Regions from separate parts of the Paenibacillus sp. Mc5Re-14 genome, predicted to be linked through region 4. Evidence: riboswitches for the same ligand, from Rfam matches in the RefSeq annotation. Region 4 holds a riboswitch; each other region holds the start of a gene.

Region 1 (5,479 bases), 1.8 Mb from region 4:
TATCAGCAATTCTTGGCACAACCCACCATGCTGCGTAAAAATGCCTCACTTAACGACCTTCACAATCGAAATATCGTACTCTACTATCGACTGCTAACCGACCATTTGAGTGAAATGCTGCCCGTAGTCTACACACCGACTGTAGGAACCGCCATTCAAGAATACAGCCATGAGTACAACCGCCCTGGGGGCGTATATTTATCGATAGATAATCCGAACGGTATTGGACAGGCGTTTTATAATACCGGTTTGAGTAGTGAGGATGTTGACCTGATCGTCGTGACGGATTCGGAAAGTATTTTGGGGATTGGTGACTGGGGTGTCGGGGGAATTAACATTGCTATTGGCAAACTCGCTGTATATACAGCTGCGGCAGGCATTCACCCCGGGCGGGTGCTGCCCATTGTACTGGATGTCGGCACGAATAACGAGAAGCTGCTGAATGATCCCCTGTATATCGGAAACCGGCACAAACGAGTTCGCGGGGAAGCCTATAATCAATTTATTGATACCTTTATCAGCAAAACGTTAACACAATTCCCGAAGGCGCTTTTGCATTGGGAGGATGTGGGTAGCGTGAACGCACGACACATTATAGGGAAGTACGGTCAAAACATTCTCACCTTCAATGATGATATCCAGGGCACAGGAGCAGTGACATTAGCTGCGATTGTTTCGGCGGTAGGTGTCACTAAAACTCCGCTACGTGAACAAAAAATACTTGTCTTTGGTCCAGGGGCAGCAGGAATCGGTAACGCCGACCAAATACGGGGTGCAATGATCGAGGACGGGCTTCCTGAAGAAGATTCATTCAAGGCATTTTGGGCCTATGATTATCGCGGGCTGTTAACAGACGATATGGAAGATGTACTGGATTATCAGAAACCATATGTGCGTAAAAAGGAAGAAATCAGCTCATGGGCCCGATCGGAAGATGATAAAATACCGTTGCTGGAGGTCATCCGTCAGGTAAAACCCACAATCTTGATTGGAACTTCCGGTGTAGCGGGTGCCTTTTCTGAAGAGATTATCAAGGAAATGGCAAAGCATGTGGAACGACCGATCATTATGCCCATGTCTAATCCTACCAACCTTGCTGAAGCGGTACCCGAAGATTTGATACGATGGACTGATGGCAAAGCATTGATTGCTACCGGAAGTCCCTTTGAGCCCGTCACCTATAACGGTACGAAGTTTGAAATTGGACAGGCGAATAATGCCTTTGTCTTCCCGGGGCTAGGTCTGGGCGCAATTGTGGTCAAGGCCAAAAGAATTACCCCTTCTATGTTTACCGCAGCAGCTGATGCCGTTGCCAACGCCGTAGATTCGAATGAACTTGGCGGTGCACTGCTGCCCCATATCCGAAAATTACGTGATGTTTCGTTCGCGGTTGCGGTTGCGGTAGCGAAGGCTGCAATTCAGGATCAGGTAGCTCAGGCACACATTTCAGATATTGAACAAGCCATTCGGGATGCGATGTGGAAACCGGAATATGTAAGGGTCAAAGCCGTGGAAAGTGTAATCCAGCACCCTCATTAATCCTTGACCGGAATCAAAGCAGTTTGACATAACCTAGGAACGAATGTACAGTATTAGTCAAAAGAATAGGAAAGTCCACTAGGGGAGCCACTATGGCTGAGACAAGAATGAATCTTGGACCCTTTGAACCTGATCTAGTTCGTACTAGCGTAGGAAAGTGGAGCCTTCGTATATAAGGTTTCAAGCGTTTTTTGCGCATTGAACCTATGTTGAAGCCGCTCCAGTTTTCGGGGCGGCTTTTTGGCGTTGTTCCGAGAATTGTATCTTACGGGACTTCTTGTTCTCCATTTTTATTGGAGGTGGGGAAATGAGTTTTTCGCAAGAACTTCGTCGGCAGGCGGATGGCATTTTTCAAGCCATTTATGAGCATCCCTTTGTGAGAGGTATTGCTGAAGGAAATTTAACAAGGGAGCAGCTGATTCACTATGTAAAACAAGACTTTGAATATTTGAACGCCTACATGCGGATTTACGGCATCGCGATCTCCAAAAGCACAAGCCGGGAGGATATGGCTGTATTTAACGAACAGATCTCTTTTATTCTCAACAGCGAGGTTCATCCACATCAAAACTTTTGTGCTATCGCAGGTGTCACCTATGAAGAGATGCAGGGATATGCACTCGCTCCGTCCGCTCATCATTATATCCGCCATATGCTGACAGTCGCACATGAAGGTAGTCTTGGAGAAATCATGGCCGTGCTGCTGCCATGTCCATGGACATATCTTGAGATTGGGCGCAGGCTAATGGATGAGGTAAGACCGGACGAGTCTCATCCATTCTATGAATGGATTTGTTTCTATGGAAACCAGATTGAAGATGTAACATCCAAATATCGCGAGCGTGTGGATGCTTGGGCGAATGTCGCCACGGCTGCCGAGCAAGCTCGGATGATTGAGCATTTTATGCTAAGCTGCCAGCTGGAATATATGTTCTGGGATATGGCTTATAAGCAGGAACAATGGCCCGTCCAGATGCGCGCTACGGTCTTGGAATAATCAGTAGAGATGAGAGAGGGTAAACATGATGAGTATATGGGAACAAAGTTATTCGGATCTCCTGACAAAGGTACAAAATAGCAACCCCCTCGTTCATAATATAACCAATGTGGTGGTCACCAACTTTACAGCCAACGGCCTGTATGCGCTGGGCGCTTCCCCGGTGATGGCTTATGCACCCGAGGAAGTAGCAGATATGGCAAAAATAGCGGGCGCCGTCGTGTTAAATATCGGTACGCTGAACCGCGAGCTGGTAGATGCCATGATCATTGCTGGACAATCAGCGAATGCTCATGGTGTTCCAGTTCTGCTGGATCCGGTTGGTGCGGGAGCGACGAGCTTTAGAACCGAGTCAGCACTGCGGATCCTAAAAGAAGTAAAAATCTCACTAGTGCGAGGCAATGCAGCCGAAGTCGCCCATCTAATCGGAGAAGTCCGAGAGATTAAAGGGGTAGATGCAGGCAACAGTGCTGACAGCAGTAATGTCGATCTGGCAGTTCGGGCTGCACAAACGCTCCATACCATGGTTGTCATCACTGGAAAAGAGGACGTCATCACCGATGGGGTCGAAGTACGATTGATTAGTGGCGGAGACGCGCTGCTTACGAAGGTAACCGGAACAGGCTGCCTGCTGACCTCTGTGTTGGGTGCGTTTGCAGCAATTGAACCCAACCTGCTGCTCGCAGGTACAGCAGGTTTGGCATTTTACGGTGCAGCAGCTTCCCGAGCCGCAGCACATACCGCAAAACTGGGGCCAGGCAGCTTCCAGATTGCCTTTCTCGACGAGCTTGCCAAACTACATACTGGTTCGCTGGAGGGGCATGTCACGATCCGTGAAGCTGGAACAACTACAACAGGTGGTGCGCGATGAGAGACGTGCATGTACCGAGAGCGCTGACGATTGCCGGTTCAGACAGCGGCGGCGGAGCTGGAATTCAAGCCGATCTCAAAACCTTCCAGGAGCTTGGCGTATACGGCATGTCGGCTATTACAGCCATTACGGTACAAAATACCTTGGGAGTTCACGGTGTATATCCGTTGCCACAGGAAGCAACAGCGCAGCAAATCGAAGCTGTAGGATCAGATCTTGGAGTCGATGCCCTGAAGACTGGCATGCTGTTTGACGCGGGCATCATCCGCCTTGTGGCCGAGCAGATTCGAAAGTTCGGCTGGGAAAAGGTTGTCGTCGATCCTGTAATGATTGCCAAAGGGGGCGCAAAGCTGTTGCAACCGGAAGCGGTGCAGGCTTTGAACGACGACCTGCTCCCCTTGGCCTTGGTCGTCACACCAAATATCCCGGAAGCGGAAGCCTTAACCGGGATAAGCATTCGTACGATGAAGGATCGCCGCGAAGCTGCGAGACATATTAGCAGCCTAGGACCCAAGTTCGTTGTGATCAAAGGCGGCCATGATGAGGAGAGCGAAAACAGCGGCCAAGTTGTTGACCTGCTCTTTGACGGAACAGCCTTCACCGAGCTGGGCGGCAAGCGGGTGCGAACTGTCCACACACACGGAACAGGATGTACGTTCTCAGCAGCGATTACCGCTGAATTAGGGAAAGGCGTGTCTGTACCGGAAGCTATTTTGAATGGAAGAGCCTTCATTCAGGCGGCGATTGAGGATACGTTGTATCTGGGCCAGGGACACGGTCCAACCAATCATTGGGCCTACCGCCGTCGTCAGGAGATACTCCAATGAGCGGCCGAATATTACCTGAGATCATGCGGCGGCATTTACAGATGTATCTGGTTGTTGGAAGCGTGAACTGCCACGCGGAACCAAATCGGGTCGTGCAGGAGGCTCTTGCTGGCGGCACCACCATGATCCAGTTCCGGGAAAAGGGCCGTAGCGCGTTAACAGGGGTTCCTATGCTCGAACTTGCGCGTCAGCTACAAGATGTGTGCCACCACGCTGGTATCCCTTTTATCGTCAATGACGATGTGGAGCTGGCTCTTGAGCTCAACGCCGACGGTGTTCACATCGGTCAGGACGATGAATCGGCTGATTCTGTGCGCGCCCGAATCGGAAACCGAATCCTTGGCGTCTCCGCCCATACGATTGAGGAAGCACGCCGGGCCATCCTGCATGGTGCGGACTATCTCGGCGTCGGCCCCATCTATCCCACCATCTCAAAGGATGATGCTCATGCGGTGCAGGGTCCAGCCATTTTGCATGAGATGCGCAAAGCAGGAATTGATCTGCCCATCGTCGGGATCGGTGGCATTACGGTAGACCGTGTGGGGGAAGTAGTAGGTGCGGGTGCCGATGGTGTAGCGGTGATTTCGGCCGTGACGCAGGCAGAACAGATTCGAGTTGCTGCAGAGGTATTAAAGAAAAAGGTAGTGCTAAGCATCAAACATCCGGGGATGTCCCAAAAGCTATAAAATGCTATGTCCCTTCCTTCACCCCATTATGTCACTTTTATTGTTTACGCAAGAGCCTCATTTCCACTAATAAAGTAGAAATGAGGCTCTGTGTTGTCATAAAATTAATCTTTTACAACTTGATTTTTTGTGTTCTTTTTCTCAGCAATAAGTAATCCTAGCAAAATGTACCCCCTGTACAATATTCCCATGAGCAGAACAATACCAACGATTGAAACAAGAATAAGTAGAATATTCGCTACAAATAAAATAATAGCCATAGTCAAAATATCATATCCCCCAAATGATACTGATTTTTAAGCGTTCCTATCCCCAGTGCACTTGAGCTCGTTGAATACCTGATTAACTATAAATATATGTCAATCGTCTTTTCTAATATTCGTATAGCATTCGAGAACAATTAGAAAACGATATTTAATTATATTGGTTTTTGGTTCCCCACTCACATAACCCTTCCAAAACAGGCAATAGTGTTTCCGCTTTTTCTGTGAGACTGTACTCGACTTTAGGCGGAACTTGAGGATACTCTTTCCGGTTCACCAATCCATCCGCTTCCAAT
Region 2 (5,479 bases), 3.1 Mb from region 4:
GAGTGATTCGATTGGAAATGGTCATACTCTGTCCGTTAATGGTCAGCTTCATAAGCTTTCCTCCTTGAGAAGTTCAGAAGAAAATTTACTTATTCCAAGTCCAGCTGCACCAGCCCCTTCAAGCATAGCTGCCATCGCTCGCCCAGTCGCATCACTAAGCAGGACACCGTTGCGATAATGCCCGACTGCAGCATAGACGCCCTCTACTCCAGGAACAGGGCCAATGAAAGGACTCCCCGCAGCTGCCTGCGGACGCAAGCCTGCCCATGCACGTACAAAAGAAGCTTCCTGTACACGCGGTAACCAGGCAGATGCACGTGCTAACAACCCCTTTAAGCCTCCTACGGTCACCTCTTTGTCATATTGATGCGGAAGACTCGTGGCACCAATCCAAAGCTCGTTATTCTGTTTAGGCACGAGGTAAATATCGTCAGCATAAATGGTATAATCTAACGGATGATCCTTCAAGGAGACTGCTACCGCTTCGCCCTTGACCGGGTATAGTGGATAATCAAACCCAATTTGTTCTAGCAAGTTCAAGCTGTCCAAGCCTGCGGCAATCACGACCTGATCACAGGAAAAAAATCCACTATCCGTTCGCACACCGCAAACTCGACCATCCTGTATGACCAGTTCCTCAGCTTGAGTTCCAGACCATATTGTTGCTCCCAGCACCGCAGCTGCCCCTGCATAAGCACGGCAAAGCTGGACAGGAGACACTTGTGTCTCCTTTGATCGGTAGATAGCCCCAATTACTTGATCTGCCAAGCCCGGAATCCGTCGGGCCAACTCCTTGGCATCCCACCAAATGGGACGATCATCCTCTCGCATATTCGCAGCATTCCAGCGTTTTTGGCCCTCTGCTTCCGAACGAAATGGGGTCACAAATCCTCCTGTACGAAAGTCCACTGAAATACCCGATAAACGTTCCAAATCACAGACAAGGTCAGGGAATGCATCTCGACTTGTACGGGCAAATCGTGCCAGCTCAAGGTCTGCAAACTCTTCACTTTCCGCTGCCAGCATTCCCACCGCTGCTCCTGATGCTCCCTCACCAGGGATCCATCGTTCCAGCATGATCGTACTGCGTCCCTCCTTAGCCACATGATAAGCAATGGAACTGCCGATCACACCTCCGCCTATGACCAAGCATTCAGCGTGTCCTATCGCTTTTTTCTCTGTATGTGTCTTTGACATATGTTCCGTGTCTCCTCTCCAGTAAACATTCTGCTTTCCCTTCGTCTCGTTTTCTTGCTACAGGTCGTGAACTACAAGATCTACCATTCGCCTATATTCCATCGCTGCTGCAACGGGTGACTTTGCTTCCCATATACCAGACATCACCGCAATTCCGCTTGCTCCAGCATGATAAAGCTCTGGAACATGATGGGGTTGTATGCCTCCCAGCGCTATCACCGGAATGTCCGACAATCTGCAAATGCGTTCAAGCTGTGCTATACCTCGCGGTACAAGACCGGCTTTACAATGGGTCTCATATACATGACCAAATAGTACATAGTCTGCTCCAGCCTGCTCGGCGGTCTGCACCTCCTCCAAGGAATGTACAGACACTCCACAGCGTGTACCCTCTGAAAGTAGACTTTTCGCATCCACCACAGATAACCCATTAGCTGGAAGCTGGACAGCTCCTGCCGAGGTAAGTAAAGCTACGTCCACGCGGTCATTTACTACAATTTGCCGCAAAGGAACTTCCTGCTTGATCATGCTACGAGTCAAAGAAAGCAAAGCAGAGGCACCCTTCTGTTTCGAACGTGCGTGTACATAATGAATATAAGGACAAATAGCGGCAGCCACTTGGGGTACATTCACACAGGAGACACTTTCCATCGTAATTACGTGTAATTCGATCTCATTTTCACCTCACTTGGACTAAAGAATATGAACTTGTGTTATCAAAAAAATCGTATTAGCTGAATCTATATTGTTTTAGCTCCATATTGGGTAATATCGGAGCCAGCCACATATACCAGCAATAATGAAAGGAGATTATATGTAAATCCGTCTACGGAAACTCGAACAAATGAAGATGAACGAAACGCAAAAAGCCACTTCCCAAAGGAAGTGGCTTGACAAACGTTCAAAATCAAACGGACTATTATATCCGTAAACGTATATCGTTCCCTGCGCAAACAAAAGTAAAGAGCTACCACTTTGTTTGTACAGTACTCACTTCCCTACGCTGGCATAACCCAGATCAGGTACAAAGGGTCCGAAATCCATTTATTTCGTCTCAGCCGCATGGGCGGCTCCCCTAGTGTGACTATTTTATTGTATCAGCTAAAGATAGCTTAGCATATTTTCCTAATTCTGCAAACCCCACCTTGTGTGAAATCTGTCAGAACTGGATTTTAGTTAACTTTACTAGACCACTCTTCTACATTCCACGTTTTGGTTACCCAATCCTCGTAAAAGTCCGGTTCGTGGGATACAAGCAATACGGTCCCTTTGTATTCCTTCAAAGCGCGTTTGAGTTCATCCTTTGCTTTGACATCCAAGTGGTTGGTAGGCTCATCAAACAGTACCCAGTTGCTCTCACGCATTAACAGTTTACAAAGGCGGACTTTAGCCTGTTCTCCACCACTAAGCGCAGACAAAGGCCGGGTGATATGCTCATTCTTCAAACCACAGCGCGCCAAATGCGCTCGTACTTCATGCTGATTCAAATGTGGAAATTCATTCCATACATCGTCAATCGGTGTAATTTTCTCTGCCTTTACTTCCTGCTCAAAATAAGCGGGCTGCAAGAAATCTCCTTGATAGGTTTTTCCGCTGATCGGAGGTATTTTCCCAAGAATGGTTTTGAGTAACGTAGACTTACCAACACCATTGCAGCCAACAATTGCGATCTTTTCGCCACGTTCGATCGTCATGGACATTTTAGGCAAAAGGGCATGAGTATAGCCAATTTCAAAGTCAATACCCTCAAAAACTGTTTTCCCGCTTGCACGGGCTTCTTTGAACTGAAAGGTTGGCTTTGCGGCTTCTTCAGGCTTATCAATACGTTCGATTCGATCAAGCTGCTTTTCACGGCTTTTTGCACGACCTGATGTAGATGCGCGCGCTTTATTGCGCTGAATAAAATCTTCCTGTTTCTTAATATATTCCTGCTGCTTCTCATATGCATCAATATGCTGGGCTTTGTTCAGATCCGCCATTTCAAGAAACTTTTCATAGTTAGCTGAATAACGGGTCATCTTAGCAAATTCAAGATGGTAGATTACATTAACGACTTGGTTCATAAATTCAGTATCATGTGAAATTAGGATAAAAGCATAAGGATAATCCTTCAAATATCGCGTAAGCCACTCAATATGCTCCACATCCAAATAGTTGGTAGGCTCATCCAGCAGCAATACATTTGGCTTTTCCAACAGCAACTTCGCAAGCAGCACCTTTGTCCGTTGCCCACCACTAAGGGCTGCTACATCCCGATCCAGTCCGATGGCAGAGAGACCTAATCCATTCGCCATTTCTTCAACCTTCACATCAATGAGGTAAAAATCCCCCATATCCAGTTGCTCTTGAATTTCTCCCATCTGTTCCAGCAGTACTTCCAACTCTTCGGGAGAAGCCTCTCCCATTTTATCCGTAATCTGCATCATTTCCTTTTCCAGTTCCAACAAAGGAAGAAACGCGTCTTTTAATACATCACGTACTGTTTTACCTGGCGTTAGCTTGGTGTGCTGATCCAGATAGCCATAACGTACACGTGGAGTCCATTCCACTTTCCCTTCATCTTTAAGCAATTTTCCAGTCAGAATGTTCATGAGTGTCGATTTACCAACACCGTTTGCTCCTACCAATCCTACACGTTCCCCCGCAAGTAATCGAAAGGAAACATTTTTAAATAACGCACGGTCCCCAAAGTTGTGGGATACATTTTCTACAGTCAATAAACTCATAAGCTGTTTTTGGCTCCTTATTGTCTCATCGGCGCTGCCGAGTGTTCTTATTTCATATAGCTATCGTTTCTTTCAAAGCTTTATTGTAGCACATCCGGCACCCTTATCGGAATATTGAAAACAGCGAATTTTAAGGTTTTCAGATGGATTGGCCTAAAAAAAGAAAAACAGTTAATCGTAGTAGCACTTAAGCTCCTCTTCGGTATGTACGTAAGGAGTTACTTGCTGCTTTGGTAATCTAAGCTTCTAGTATACAGAAGCTTACAATTCCCTAGCAATGAATGCCTAAATAATTGATAAGTTCTAATAACAATTAATAAAAAGGAACTCTATGTAGACAGTTCTCATGAGTATCGGAGGAATAATAAAATGAGAAAATGTAATCATCCCGGTCTGGGTTCTTGACCGGGATGAAATAAAATTAATTTATAATTGGCTATCTTTCAGCAGACATGGCAATTTCTTTTGTTTCATGAACTGTACCAAATGGATGCTCAGGCGGTGCATAGATAACGTATATCTTAAGGGGCGTATTTCCTGTATTAATTACATTGTGCCATTTTCCAGCAGGTATCATAATTGCATAGTCATCATAGGCCATCACTTGATAATCTAATTTGTCTTTCCTATCCCCCATTTGAACAAGTGCCTGACCTTCTTCAATACGTATGAATTGATCAGTTGTTGGATGAGCTTCTAAACCGATATCATCGCCAACATTAATACTCATCAGAGTCACTTGAAAATGTTTCCCTGTCCATATAGCAGTACGATAATTTTTGTTTTGATTTGCAGCCTGGTCAATATTCACTACAAATGGACTTTGTCCATAATCTCTTAATATTATCTTTTCATTGAGATTACTGTCGTTGTTGTACCAATTGTAGTATTGAGGATTATAACTCCGATAGTTGTAATTACAGCTGTTATACATAGGAATATGCCATGGGAAGTGATGGCATGATTTAGGGTACATACTCATTCTCCTTTATTTGATTCAGTGTTTACTTATCATATGCGGTTGCCTATATAAAGGACTAAAAAACCTTCAACATTAGGCAAGAGCCTAAATGATGCCAAGACAAAAATATTCACAAGCGGTTTCGTCTTTTACTTCAACAGATATTAGCACTTAAAATTACATATAACCGCATATACTTTGCGAGTGGTGTCAGCTTCGTTGGAACTCCCCCCGATAAGTCGAGTATCAAATTCCATTTATTTGACTCACTCTTTAAAATAGCAGTGACCATAAAATCGAAAGACTAGGCTGTCACTGCAGGCCAACCTTTTAGTTGACCTAATAATACGAAACCCACCCCGGAGAGTGATTATTTTAAGCTGTTATGATATTTGTATTCGAAATACCCAGCAGCTGCCGCAGATTTTTCATCCGTAAAACGCTCAACCGCTTGAAAAGGGGCTGGATATGAATCTCTATAAAAATATTTCATTTTAGTACCCGGTTCTATGCCTCCAATAATAGATCGCTTTCGGACGACTCTTCCACCACCAAACCCGTAGTTATTGTAATACCTGTCTCCAACTGGAATGCC
Region 3 (5,479 bases), 550 kb from region 4:
CCTGCCCCCAAGGTTTCCGAAGAGGAAGGTTATCTGGAGCATCCGCGTGAAGCGCTAGCTTATTATCGCAGTCAAGGCGTACAAACGATGGTAGCGGAGAAAAAGCATATGGGTAGCCGGGCGATTTTGCTATTATTCAAAAACGAGCAGGCTGCTGTTGAATATGTAGGCTACCCGACATTGGGCACGATCTACACCCGAAGCGGACGACCCTTCTTTGAGTCAGGCTTTGGGAAGCAGGTGCTGGAGAAACTGAATGCGGATCTAGTGGATGCCGGATATTTTGAACAGCACCAGACGGATTTTGTGTTGCTGGATGCAGAAATTGTACCGTGGAATCTCAAGGCTCGGGAACTGATTGCTGCACAGTATGCGCATGTGGGTGAAGCAGCTCTGCTGGATCGCAGTAAGCTGGTAGACAAGCTGAAGCAGGCGAAGGTTGCAGGCCGAGAGGTTGGAGACTGGCTGGAAGAAATGGAACGGAAATATGGCAATGCCGTAACGTTCCAAGAGGCTTTTCAAAAATATTGCTGGGATGTGGACGGTCTGGATGAAATTCGTATTGCACCGTTTCATACACTGGCCCACAGCGGACAGACGTTTTTTGACCAATCTCATATTTGGCATATGGAGCACAACCGGGAGCTGGCAGGACTGTCCTCTATATTTATGGAGACAGAGTATCGTGTCATCACGGATGAAACAAGCGAGGAAGAGGTCATTCGCTGGTGGAATGAGATGACAGAGGATGGTCATGAGGGCATTGTGATCAAGCCGGAACGCTTTTTGATGAAAAATCGGGACAAGATGATTCAGCCTGCAATCAAGGTGAGAGGCCGGAAGTACTTGCACATCATTTACGGTATGGATTATCTTGCCCCTGAGAATTTAAAACGTCTGAAGCAGCGTCGAACGAACAAAAAGGAGCGTCATGCCCTGATGGAAGGAGCGCTTGGCATGGAGGGCGTGGAACGTTTTGTCCGCAAAGATACGGTGGAGCGTATTCATGAATGCGTCCTTGCCGCGTTATCTCTGGAATCGGAGCCGATTGATCCGAGATTGTAGTTTGCGAAGGAGGGATTGAGATGGATAGGAGTACACCGTTGATTGATATTGGTGTGAACTTAATGCACCGTTCGTTTCATGCAGATCGGGAACAGGTGGTCGAGAGAGCAGCGGCTGTAGGGATTACACCGTTGATTATTACTGGAACCAGTGTTCGCAGTAGTCGAGAGGCTGCTCAGTATGCAGCGCGTTATCCTGGTCAGCTGTATGCTACAGCTGGCGTGCATCCCCATGATGCCAAAAATTGCAGCACAGATACGATTCAACAGCTCCGCCAACTCGCGATTCAGCCGCAGGTCGTATCCATAGGAGAATGCGGGTTGGACTATAACCGTGATTTTTCTCCGCGTGATGTACAGCGCCGATGGTTTGGAGAGCAGATTCAACTGGCGGGTGAGCTACATATGCCTTTATTTCTGCATGAACGAGATGCGCATGAGGATTTTGTCGCTATGTTACGAGAGCATCAAGAGCTTGTAGATAAAGCGGTGGTGCATTGTTTTACTGGCACTGCTCAGGAATTGCATACGTATGTGGAAATGGGACTGTATATCGGTATCACAGGCTGGATCTGTGATGAGCGGCGCGGCAAGCATCTGCGTGAGTTGGTGAGGGATATTCCGCTCGACCGGTTGATGATTGAAACGGATGCTCCGTTTCTGACCCCGCGTAATCTGCCTGTGAAGCCCAAAGAAGGGCGTAATGAGCCGATGTATCTCGCTCACATCGCCGCTACGATTGCTGAGTGCACAGGCCGCAGCATGATGGAGATCGAAATCGCGACGACGGAAACAGGCAAACGTTTCTTCGGATTATAGGATTGTCAAAGCCATAGATGTGGTATATATTATAGTGAATTAAAAAGCATTGTCGGGAGCTTGAGATAGTCAGGCTGAGAGGGTGGCCCTTGCCGCCGACCGTGAAATCTGATCTGGGTAATGCCAGCGTAGAGAAACCTAGAACACTATACAAGAAACAGGATTACCGCCTATTGGTGGCGACTAGTCGATGGATTCGTTTCATATCATATATCAAGTTAACGAGCTGCGGGTCTGTAAAAAGTTGCAGACGGACAAACGTGTCTTGTTTTGTACCTGACTTTGGCTCGGTTTCAGTGCAGTAGACTACTGTGCTATATGAGATATGTCGACAACTGATAATGTATGGTGATCATTTTATGACTGCGCATAAAGCTTGCCTGGAGATTCAGCTCCGGACAGGCTTTTTTTTATGGCCAGAAGGCCTATTTTAACGAAAAAGGGGAGCGTATCAACAATGAACACGAATGTAAGAGCGTCGAAAGGGCTGAAGCTGACTGATATTTTGGTCACGATTGTAATCTCCGTGGTGTTCGGGCTGGTCTACAAAATATGGGGACCTGCCTATGATTTAATGAAACCATTCGGTCTACACGCTGAGCAACTGATGTATGGCATGTGGTTTATGGCTGGCACGTTCGCTTATCTTATCATTCGCAAGCCGGGAGTTGCGATTTTGGCAGAAGTGGCCGCGGCAACAGTCAGTGCTTTTTTGGGAAGCGAATGGGGCATGTCCACCTTGTACTATGGTCTGCTGCAAGGCTTGGGAGCGGAGCTGTTCTTTGCGGCTTTTCTGTATCGGAACGCAAACCTGTGGGTCGTATCATTAGCTGCGGCAGGGGCGGCTGTCACTTCTTTGATTTTAGACTTCAGCTATGGGTATATTGATCAGCTATCGACCTGGAACTATGTTTTGTATATTGGATTTCGGATGATTGGCAGTATTGTGATTGCTGGGGTATTCGCTTTCTATCTGGCTAAGGCGCTGGAGGTAACCGGAGTTACGCGAAGTTTGAGACCGGCAACGGAACAAGATTATAAGGGGCTGGATTGATGAGCGCGGCCAACGAAGATGTGGTGGCTTCGATCACCCGTCTTCGTTTGAAATTTCCCGGTGAGCAAGAGCTGCTTTTCCACAATATGTCCTTATCTGTCCGCAAAGGGGAAAAGCTACTGCTGCTGGGTCCAAGCGGATGCGGCAAATCAACGCTGCTTCAGGTGCTGAGCGGACTGATTCCACGCACGATAGAAGTGCCTATGAAATACGATGCTGCTGTGATCCCGAGTCTCTCTGGTATTGTATTTCAAGATCCTGACACGCAGTTTTGTATGTCGTATGTAGACGAGGAATTGGCTTTTGTGTTGGAGAATAAACAGGTTCCAAGGGAGCAGATGCCATCCCGTATTCGCGAGCTGCTAATGCAGGTTGGTCTATCGACGGATGATATACACTTGCCCATTGCCAGCATGTCACAGGGAATGAAACAGCGGCTGGCGATTGCCTCTGTGCTGGCTATGGAGCCGGAAGTGCTTTTTCTGGATGAGCCGACAGCTTTGTTGGACGAGGAGGGCACGACACAGGTGTGGGATACCATTCGCAACATTTCGGCAGACCAGACGCTGGTGATCGTAGAGCATAAAATCAATGAAATTGTCCAGGATGTGGATCGAATTGTGGTGCTTTCTGATCAAGGAGAAATGATTGCGGACGGAAGGGCGGAAGAAGTATTTCATGTGCATCGGCAGGCATTATCCGAGTATGGCGTGTGGTATCCGGGGATATGGGATGAATCGTCTTCGCCGCGTTGGAGAGAGTCTGTGACGCAGCAGAAAGATGGAGGGCATGCGGATAGTCCGTCCACCTCAGCACCTACAACGGATTTGCTGGAGCTAGAACATTTTAGCGGACTCCGGGGTTTGAGCACAGTCATTTATGTGGAGCAAGCGCAGGTGAAGCCTGGCGACTGGATTGGCGTGGTCGGTGAAAACGGGGCTGGCAAAAGCTCGCTTCTGCTCTCTATGATGCGTTTACTTCACACGCAGGGTCGTTATTGCGTGTGCGGAGCTGAGGCAGGCAATACGGAGCAACTGGCTGAGCGTATTGGGTTTGCATTTCAAAATCCAGAGCTGCAATTTGTAGCGAACACCGTACGAAGGGAACTGGAATATTCGTTACCCAAGAGCCTGTTTACAGCTGAACAGTGTAGGGAACGAGTGGATCGAATACTTATACAGTTCGGACTGGAGCGGCTGGATGAACGCCATCCGTATCAGCTTTCGTTGGGCCAAAAAAGGCGGTTGAGTATTGCTACGGCTATGATCCGTGAGCCGGAAGTGCTGCTGCTGGACGAACCGACTTTTGGGCAGGATGCGCGTAATACCTTTGTCATGCTGGATATGTTGGAGCAGCTGAGAGCGGCAGGCACGGCCATTGTGATGGTTACGCATGACCCGGAAATTGTCCGTCGATATTGTACCGATGTATGGCGGATTCAGAAAGGGGAACTACAGTATGAGCCTGTCCTTTTCTCATCATGAAACATGGCTGCATCGTGTAAACCCGGGCCTAAAGCTCGTGATGTTTTCCCTGCTGTTTGTGATCGTTATAGTCATCCATGATCCGAACGTTATGTTTAATGTTGCATGTGCTATGCTGCTGTTGCTTGTCTGGTCAGGCCATCCATGGAAGCGTCTGCTCCTGTACGGATCTCCCTTTATATTGGTGTTTATTTCAACCTCAACAGGCATGATGATGTTTGGCAAAGGAGTGACGACCTGGTGGACATGGGGCCTGATCCATATTACGCAGGAAAGCTTTTTCCGAGGCATGCATCTGGGCTTTCGTGCACTGAGTATGGCCGCGGCAGGGTTGCTGTTTGGTTTAACGACTCGTCCGGTGAGCCTTTTTTATTCACTGATGCAGCAATGGAAGCTCCCTCCCAAGTATGCATACAGCTTTTTGGCAGCTATGCGGTTGATGCCGATGATGCTGGAGGAATTTCAGGCTTTGAGACATGCCCACCGTATTCGAGGTTTACACCAGCATGTGTCCAAATGGAATATGTACGCCACGCTCCGCAGGTACGCAATTCCGCTACTCGCTCAAAGTATCCGGCGTGCACAGCGCATTGCTATTGCCATGGAAGCGAAGGGTTTTGCTAATGAAACCAAGCGCACGTATTATTATGCGATCGGCTATTCGGCTGTAGATATTATATTTATTTTTTATTTTGTGGTGCTGCTGATGCTGGCTTGGGGACTTGGTACCTGCTTTCCTTATGTAGGGGTATGGGATGTACGTTAATTGTTGCAAAAGGCTTTGCCCGATTTCTGCTCTGTGGTATATTAATGCAATGGGAATTGACGGCTCGTACAGACCCGCCTGGGCTGGCGGGCTTATTACATTTTCCCGCAGTAATGGATCATCAGGAGGCCAAGTTACATGATTACGCTGCATCAGGTAAACAAGCATTATACCACCTCAAGCGGCCCATTTCATGCGGTTCAATCCGTGTCCCTTCAAGTGGAGGAGGGGGAAATTCACGGTATCATAGGTGCCAGCGGTGCCGGCAAATCTACGTTGCTACGGTTGATGA
Region 4 (5,479 bases):
AGCTGGTTTTGCAGCTGCAGGTTTAGTCGTTTTAACAGCTGGCTTCGCGGTTGCTTTCGCAGGTGCCGCAGCTTCCTTCACAGACGTCGTTGCTGCACTAGGCTTAGCGCCAGCTTTCAAGCTGTATTTGGCAAACCCGTCTGCCGCGCTGCTCAAGTATGAAATTTGTTGATTTCCGGCCAGCACATCTTTGGCATCAGGAGAGGACTCAAAGGTAACCTTGGCCTGACCAAAAGGAGCAATAGACCAGTTGCCGTCCGCTGACGGGTTAATCGTTCCGTTCGTACGGATATAATCAACAACGACTTGGCGACTTTCATCTGGTGCTGCCATCACAATACGTTTGCCATCTGGGTTGGCCAGTTTGGAGGAGGAAGCACGATAGTTATTGGTCGCAACGATAAATTTCTGTGCAGGATCAATAGCCTTCCCATTGTATTGCAGATCCTTGATACGATGGGCTGAAGAATCAATAATAGTTCCCTTGGCATCATATCGTGCAGGCTGAGTTACATCAATCTGGTAATTCACACCGTCAATCACATCAAAATTGTAGGTTGGAAAATCTTTGTTGATCAGCGATTGTTCCTCTGTTTTGCTAGGATCAATGCGGTTGAACTGACCCGCAGACCATTCCAGCCACTCCTGAATTTCAGCACCAGTAACTTCTACGGCATGAACCGTGTTCGGGTACACGTACAGATCGGACACGTTTTTAATCGCTATTGTACCTTCAGGAATGTTGGTATAATACTCGGCACCGTTGCGACCACCGGCTTTGAATGGAGCGCCTGCCGATAATACTGGGAGATTTTCGTATTCTGTTCCTTTAAGATGGTTTTGAACATACCATTTCTGTGCATTTGTCACAATTTGAATGGACGGATCATCCTGCACTAATGCAAAATAGCTGGTAATCGGTGCAGACGTTGTACCGACAGGTTGACGAACATAATCCAGCGTTCCTTGATGCTCTTCTTTAATCGCGTCTTTCAGTTTAGTGTCAGGAGTAAACTGCAAAGCATGGTTTGTGGTGCTCACAATTGGCCGCACTTGAGACTGAGAATTGATTACATTCCACTCACGGTTTTTCTTTTCCAGGCTCAGATCAATAATGCCCAGATCCTTGCCCCACGAAGAAGCTTCTACAGCTGGTACACCATTAATAGTTCCTTTATCCAAATCTACGCCCTTCATATCTTTAAAATCAGGGCCAGGGAAAGATTTATGAGCATGCCCAAACAGAATCGCGTTAATTCCGTCCACCTGGCTCAAATACTTAACGGCATTCTCCATCATTGGCGTTTGCGGCACATCCTCATAACCTGTATGTGCAAGCACGACAATAATGTCAGCACCTTCTGTTTTCATTTGTGGAACAAACTTTTTGGCTGTTTCCACGATATCCTTTGTAACGACCTTATCCTTCAAATTAGCTTCATCCCACTGCATAATTTGAGGTGTTACTAGACCGATGACACCCACTCTGAGTGTATGCTCTTCGCCCTTCTCATCCGTTACTGTTTTGTCAAGAATCTGATAAGGGGTAAAATAATTTTTAGTAGCTTGACCCTCATTATCAACATAGACGTTCGCATTTACGTAAGGAAAATCAGCACCCTTGAGCGATTTATCCAAAAAGTCGAGGCCAAAGTTAAATTCGTGGTTGCCCACAGTAGCCGCATCATAGCCCATCAAGTTCATCATCTTGTAAACCGGATGGACACCGCCTTCTTTCTCGAAGACTCTGTTTTTAGCCATATAATCGCCTAAAGGATTGCCCTGCAGCAAATCACCGTTATCGAACAGCATGCTGTTTCTTGTTTCACTACGAGCCTGTTGGATCAAGCCTGCTGTACTAATCAAGCCATATTCGTTGGTTTCTTTGTCCGAATAGTAATCATAATTCATCAGCGCCCCATGAATATCCGTTGTCTCCATGATCCGCAAATTCACCGTAGCGCTATCGCGAGAGTCGCTAGCTGCCCAGGATGGAGCGGCTGAAAACACCAGTAGGCTACAAGCTACAACTGCTGCTGTAAACCCTTTAAACCAATTTTTACGAAATAACAAAATATACCCCTCCTCATTAAGGTGTATGCCTCATATACATACTTTTGCACATATATGTAAGCTTTGAACCCACCATTCCTATTTTAATCCAACGTAGGACAAAAGAGTAGTCATTTGCTTAAAATATTTATGGAAAAATAATTATTTTTCGCACAAAAAAGCCAGTAAATCTCCTAAAAAAGTTGGAAATTTACTGGCTTGTCCGTTTATATTGTTTCTATTTCGTCCACACCTGGCGCTCCGTTTGTTGACCAACATACTCAATACGAGTCGGATTGACGTCTAAAATGACATAATCGGGATCATCAGGTCCGGAAAACCACTTTTTCAGAGAATCATTCCACACTTGTTTGCGTAACCCCTCATCAGCTGTAACCTGGACGGTAGCCTCCACTTCCAAGACTTCCTTCGTACCACCCACTTCATAACCCAGCAGCAGATAAGCATTCGGATTGTTCTTTAGCTCTTCCACTTTATGTGTTTTGCGATCCGTCGCCAGATGAATGTTCATTCCATCGTTAAAAAGGGCCATATAGCGTACTTTCGGTTTTCCGCCCTCTACCGTACCTAACGAGCAAAATTTGTTGTTATCCAAAGCCTTCACAATGGCTTGTTCCAGCTGACTGCGATCCAATGTCTCCGTTTTACCCATAGTACAACAACTCCTTTTTACGAATTAGAATTCTATAGAGTCTATGCCACTTGGCACCAGCTCTCCTAAACATACAGTGTAGCTGTTCTGAAAATAACATGACCAGAACAGATCTGAATGATTCATGTTCATTTTCAGATCAAAGCTCACAGTAAAAGTGTACCCTGTCATTCGGCATATGAACCGTGAGCGCTTCCTTAAAGCTGGACAGACCCGCCTTCAAGGCATATAATCGTCGTAGTAAACCCGAATAAACGAACCCATTAAACCATACAATGCCAGGGGTGCTGGAATCGGCCGGCTGAGAGTGTGTCCCAAGACACTGACCCTTACAACCTGATCTGGGTAATGCCAGCGTAGGAATGCTTAAGCAAGATGTGCCTTTTATTAAAACAGGACATCCCTTACTTTGGTATATACAAGCGCAAGCGTCCCGGAATCCCGGGACGCTTTTTTTGTTGAAGATGAAGTTGTTGGAAAGATTGCATTCCGGCAGATGTTATTTTTGTGAAAATGGGGAACATAAGCTGTCTGATTGGACGGATAACGGGTAATTAAAAAGGAGAGAACACAACGATGAAGCGCATGAAAATATTAAGCCTGGGTCTAATCAGTCTGTGGCTCATGGCTCTGACCGCTTGCGGCGGCAATCCCCCTACATCTCAAAAGGAGGCTCCTGCTGCCGACACTTCAACGTCTACCTCGGCAAAGAGTCTCAAAGATGTTAAAGTCGTGCTCGACTGGACACCCAATACGAATCACACGGGACTCTATGTCGCCAAGGACAAAGGATTTTACGAAAAAGCAGGCTTGAATGTCCAAATTGTTCAACCAGGCTCAGGCGGAGCCGACCAAATGGTTGCTTCGAATGCTGCACCTTTTGGTATCAGCTATCAAGAAGGCGTCACTCAGGCTCGCATCCAAGGCGTGCCGCTCGTATCCATCGCTGTGGTGATTCAGCATAACACCTCTGGCTTCGCAGCCCCGGTAGACCGCGGAATTAAAAGCCCGAAAGATTTCGAGGGTAAAAGCTACGGCGGCTGGGGTTCTCCTGTAGAAGAAGCGGTCATGAAATCCATCATGGATTCAGACCAAGGTGATGTGAGCAAAGTGAAGATCGTCAATATGGGCAATGCAGACTATTTTACAGCCGTGAAGCGGGATATTGACTTTGCCTGGATTTTCTACGCATGGACCGGGATTGAGGCCAAGCTTCGAGGTGAGCCATTGGATATGCTATATGTAAAAGATTATTCCAAAAACCTCGATTACTATACACCTGTAATTGTGAGCAATGAACAGACGATAAAAAATGATCCTGAGCTGGTTAAGGCGTTCATGGACGCTACTGCGCAAGGCTATGAATACACTATCGCCCATCCAGAAGAAGCGGCAGATATCTTAAGTAAAGCTGTGCCGGAGCTGGACAAAAAACTGGTACTCGCTAGTCAAAAATGGCTAAGTCCGCGTTATCAGGACGATGCCGCGCAATGGGGCGTACAAAAAGCGGAGGTATGGAAAAACTACTCGGACTGGATGTATGAACGCAAGCTGCTCAGCAAACCTTTGGAAGTCGATAAGGCCTTCACAAACGACTTCTTGCCCAAGCGTTGATCTTGTAAATAGAGCTTGAAGTAGCCTTTGTGCCACTACGCGGACGGATGATGCTTTCCATCGCCACCGCCCCCGGATTTCCGGATTAAAGCATCAGCAGGGTAGAAATCCGGGGGCAAAAGCGACCGCTTCGCTTGTACAGCACCATTCCGTCCGCTTCGTTCTCGCTCCACTTGGTTTATTCTTTAGTCTCATAGTATCTAAGCGCAAAAGCAGGTGCGCTTGTGTGTAAAAATGCCACACAACCTATCAAAAAACTAAAGTGCTTTTAAGGCGGTTGGCAGCGGAGCGATTCATTTGAATCTGGAGAAGCGAGGTGTTCGCCTGAAAGCTTTCTTTAGGAAAGCTAGCTTCGGAAGCATATGCTCAGGGGGATTCTTACCTTTTAAATTTTATTCAAAGAGTCCCACGGCAACAGCGATCGTAAGATCAAATGAACCGTGAAGCGATCTCCCCGCCTTAATCCAATTTATTTTCCTAATAACTTAAACAATAAAGGACAGGTGAAACTCGCATGGCTAACACATTGCTCAGCATTCAAGTCATCCCTAAAACTCCTAATAACGAAGACTCTTATCCATATGTAGACAAGGCGATTGAGGTCATCCAGCGTTCCGGCGTCAAGCATCAAGTGAATCCATTGGACACTACAATGGAGGGCGAATTGGACGAATTGCTGAAAGTCGTCAAAGACATGCATGAGGCCTTGACGGAAGCTGGAAGTCCCAGCGTCATTTCACAGATCAAAATCGCACATAACCCACAGGGCATCAGCATGAACAAGCTGACCGAGAAGTATCGCCCATGAATCCGAAAGGCAAGAACGCATCCTGGTGGAAAAGCGTATGGCCGCCCCTTGTGGCGGTCCTCTTCTTTTTAGCGGCTTGGCAGGGAGCGGTTAACTATTTACATATTGAATCCTGGCTCCTGCCAGCTCCATCCCTAATCGTACAAGAGGGCATGGCGCAATCGGCGTTGCTTGGCACCCACACATGGGCTACGGTTCGCTTGACGCTTGCGGGATTTGCTATAGGGACAGCAACTGGACTGCTAATCGCCATCGTTCTTCATACGATTCCTTTTCTCAAATCTGCTCTATACCCGCTCTTGATCCTTAGCCAAAACATTCCGATTATCGCC

The links. A riboswitch is a leader RNA that binds a small molecule or an ion and turns the genes downstream of it on or off. The one in region 4 is predicted to bind thiamine pyrophosphate.
Region 1: linked by a shared signal. The riboswitch ahead of tenA (thiaminase II) and the one ahead of BN1546_RS09195 (ABC transporter substrate-binding protein) in region 4 are both predicted to bind thiamine pyrophosphate.
Region 2: linked by a shared signal. The riboswitch ahead of BN1546_RS23540 (thiamine phosphate synthase) and the one ahead of BN1546_RS09195 (ABC transporter substrate-binding protein) in region 4 are both predicted to bind thiamine pyrophosphate.
Region 3: linked by a shared signal. The riboswitch ahead of BN1546_RS06645 (ECF transporter S component) and the one ahead of BN1546_RS09195 (ABC transporter substrate-binding protein) in region 4 are both predicted to bind thiamine pyrophosphate.

The regions. Positions count from the first base shown of each region.
Region 1 is NZ_CVPD01000001.1:3,767,778-3,773,256, reverse strand. It holds gene BN1546_RS17180 (NAD-dependent malic enzyme) at 1-1,539, shown strand, start outside; TPP riboswitch at 1,610-1,712, shown strand; gene tenA (thiaminase II) at 1,847-2,536, shown strand; gene thiM (hydroxyethylthiazole kinase) at 2,562-3,407, shown strand; gene thiD (bifunctional hydroxymethylpyrimidine kinase/phosphomethylpyrimidine kinase) at 3,404-4,234, shown strand; gene thiE (thiamine phosphate synthase) at 4,231-4,920, shown strand; gene BN1546_RS17155 (winged helix-turn-helix transcriptional regulator) at 5,335-5,479, opposite strand, start outside.
Region 2 is NZ_CVPD01000001.1:5,161,264-5,166,742, reverse strand. It holds gene thiS (sulfur carrier protein ThiS) at 1-52, opposite strand, end outside; gene thiO (glycine oxidase ThiO) at 49-1,197, opposite strand; gene BN1546_RS23540 (thiamine phosphate synthase) at 1,255-1,848, opposite strand; TPP riboswitch at 2,176-2,284, opposite strand; gene BN1546_RS23535 (ABC-F family ATP-binding cassette domain-containing protein) at 2,370-3,923, opposite strand; gene BN1546_RS23525 (cupin domain-containing protein) at 4,360-4,899, opposite strand; gene BN1546_RS23520 (hypothetical protein) at 5,255-5,479, opposite strand, start outside.
Region 3 is NZ_CVPD01000001.1:1,459,978-1,465,456, reverse strand. It holds gene BN1546_RS06655 (polynucleotide kinase-phosphatase) at 1-1,065, shown strand, start outside; gene BN1546_RS06650 (TatD family hydrolase) at 1,086-1,883, shown strand; TPP riboswitch at 1,926-2,035, shown strand; gene BN1546_RS06645 (ECF transporter S component) at 2,341-2,937, shown strand; gene BN1546_RS06640 (ABC transporter ATP-binding protein) at 2,937-4,421, shown strand; gene BN1546_RS06635 (energy-coupling factor transporter transmembrane component T family protein) at 4,396-5,187, shown strand; gene BN1546_RS06630 (methionine ABC transporter ATP-binding protein) at 5,326-5,479, shown strand, end outside.
Region 4 is NZ_CVPD01000001.1:2,014,183-2,019,661, forward strand. It holds gene BN1546_RS09185 (bifunctional 2',3'-cyclic-nucleotide 2'-phosphodiesterase/3'-nucleotidase) at 1-2,073, opposite strand, end outside; gene BN1546_RS09190 (pyridoxamine 5'-phosphate oxidase family protein) at 2,291-2,725, opposite strand; TPP riboswitch at 2,996-3,105, shown strand; gene BN1546_RS09195 (ABC transporter substrate-binding protein) at 3,302-4,339, shown strand; gene BN1546_RS09200 (MTH1187 family thiamine-binding protein) at 4,854-5,147, shown strand; gene BN1546_RS09205 (ABC transporter permease) at 5,144-5,479, shown strand, end outside.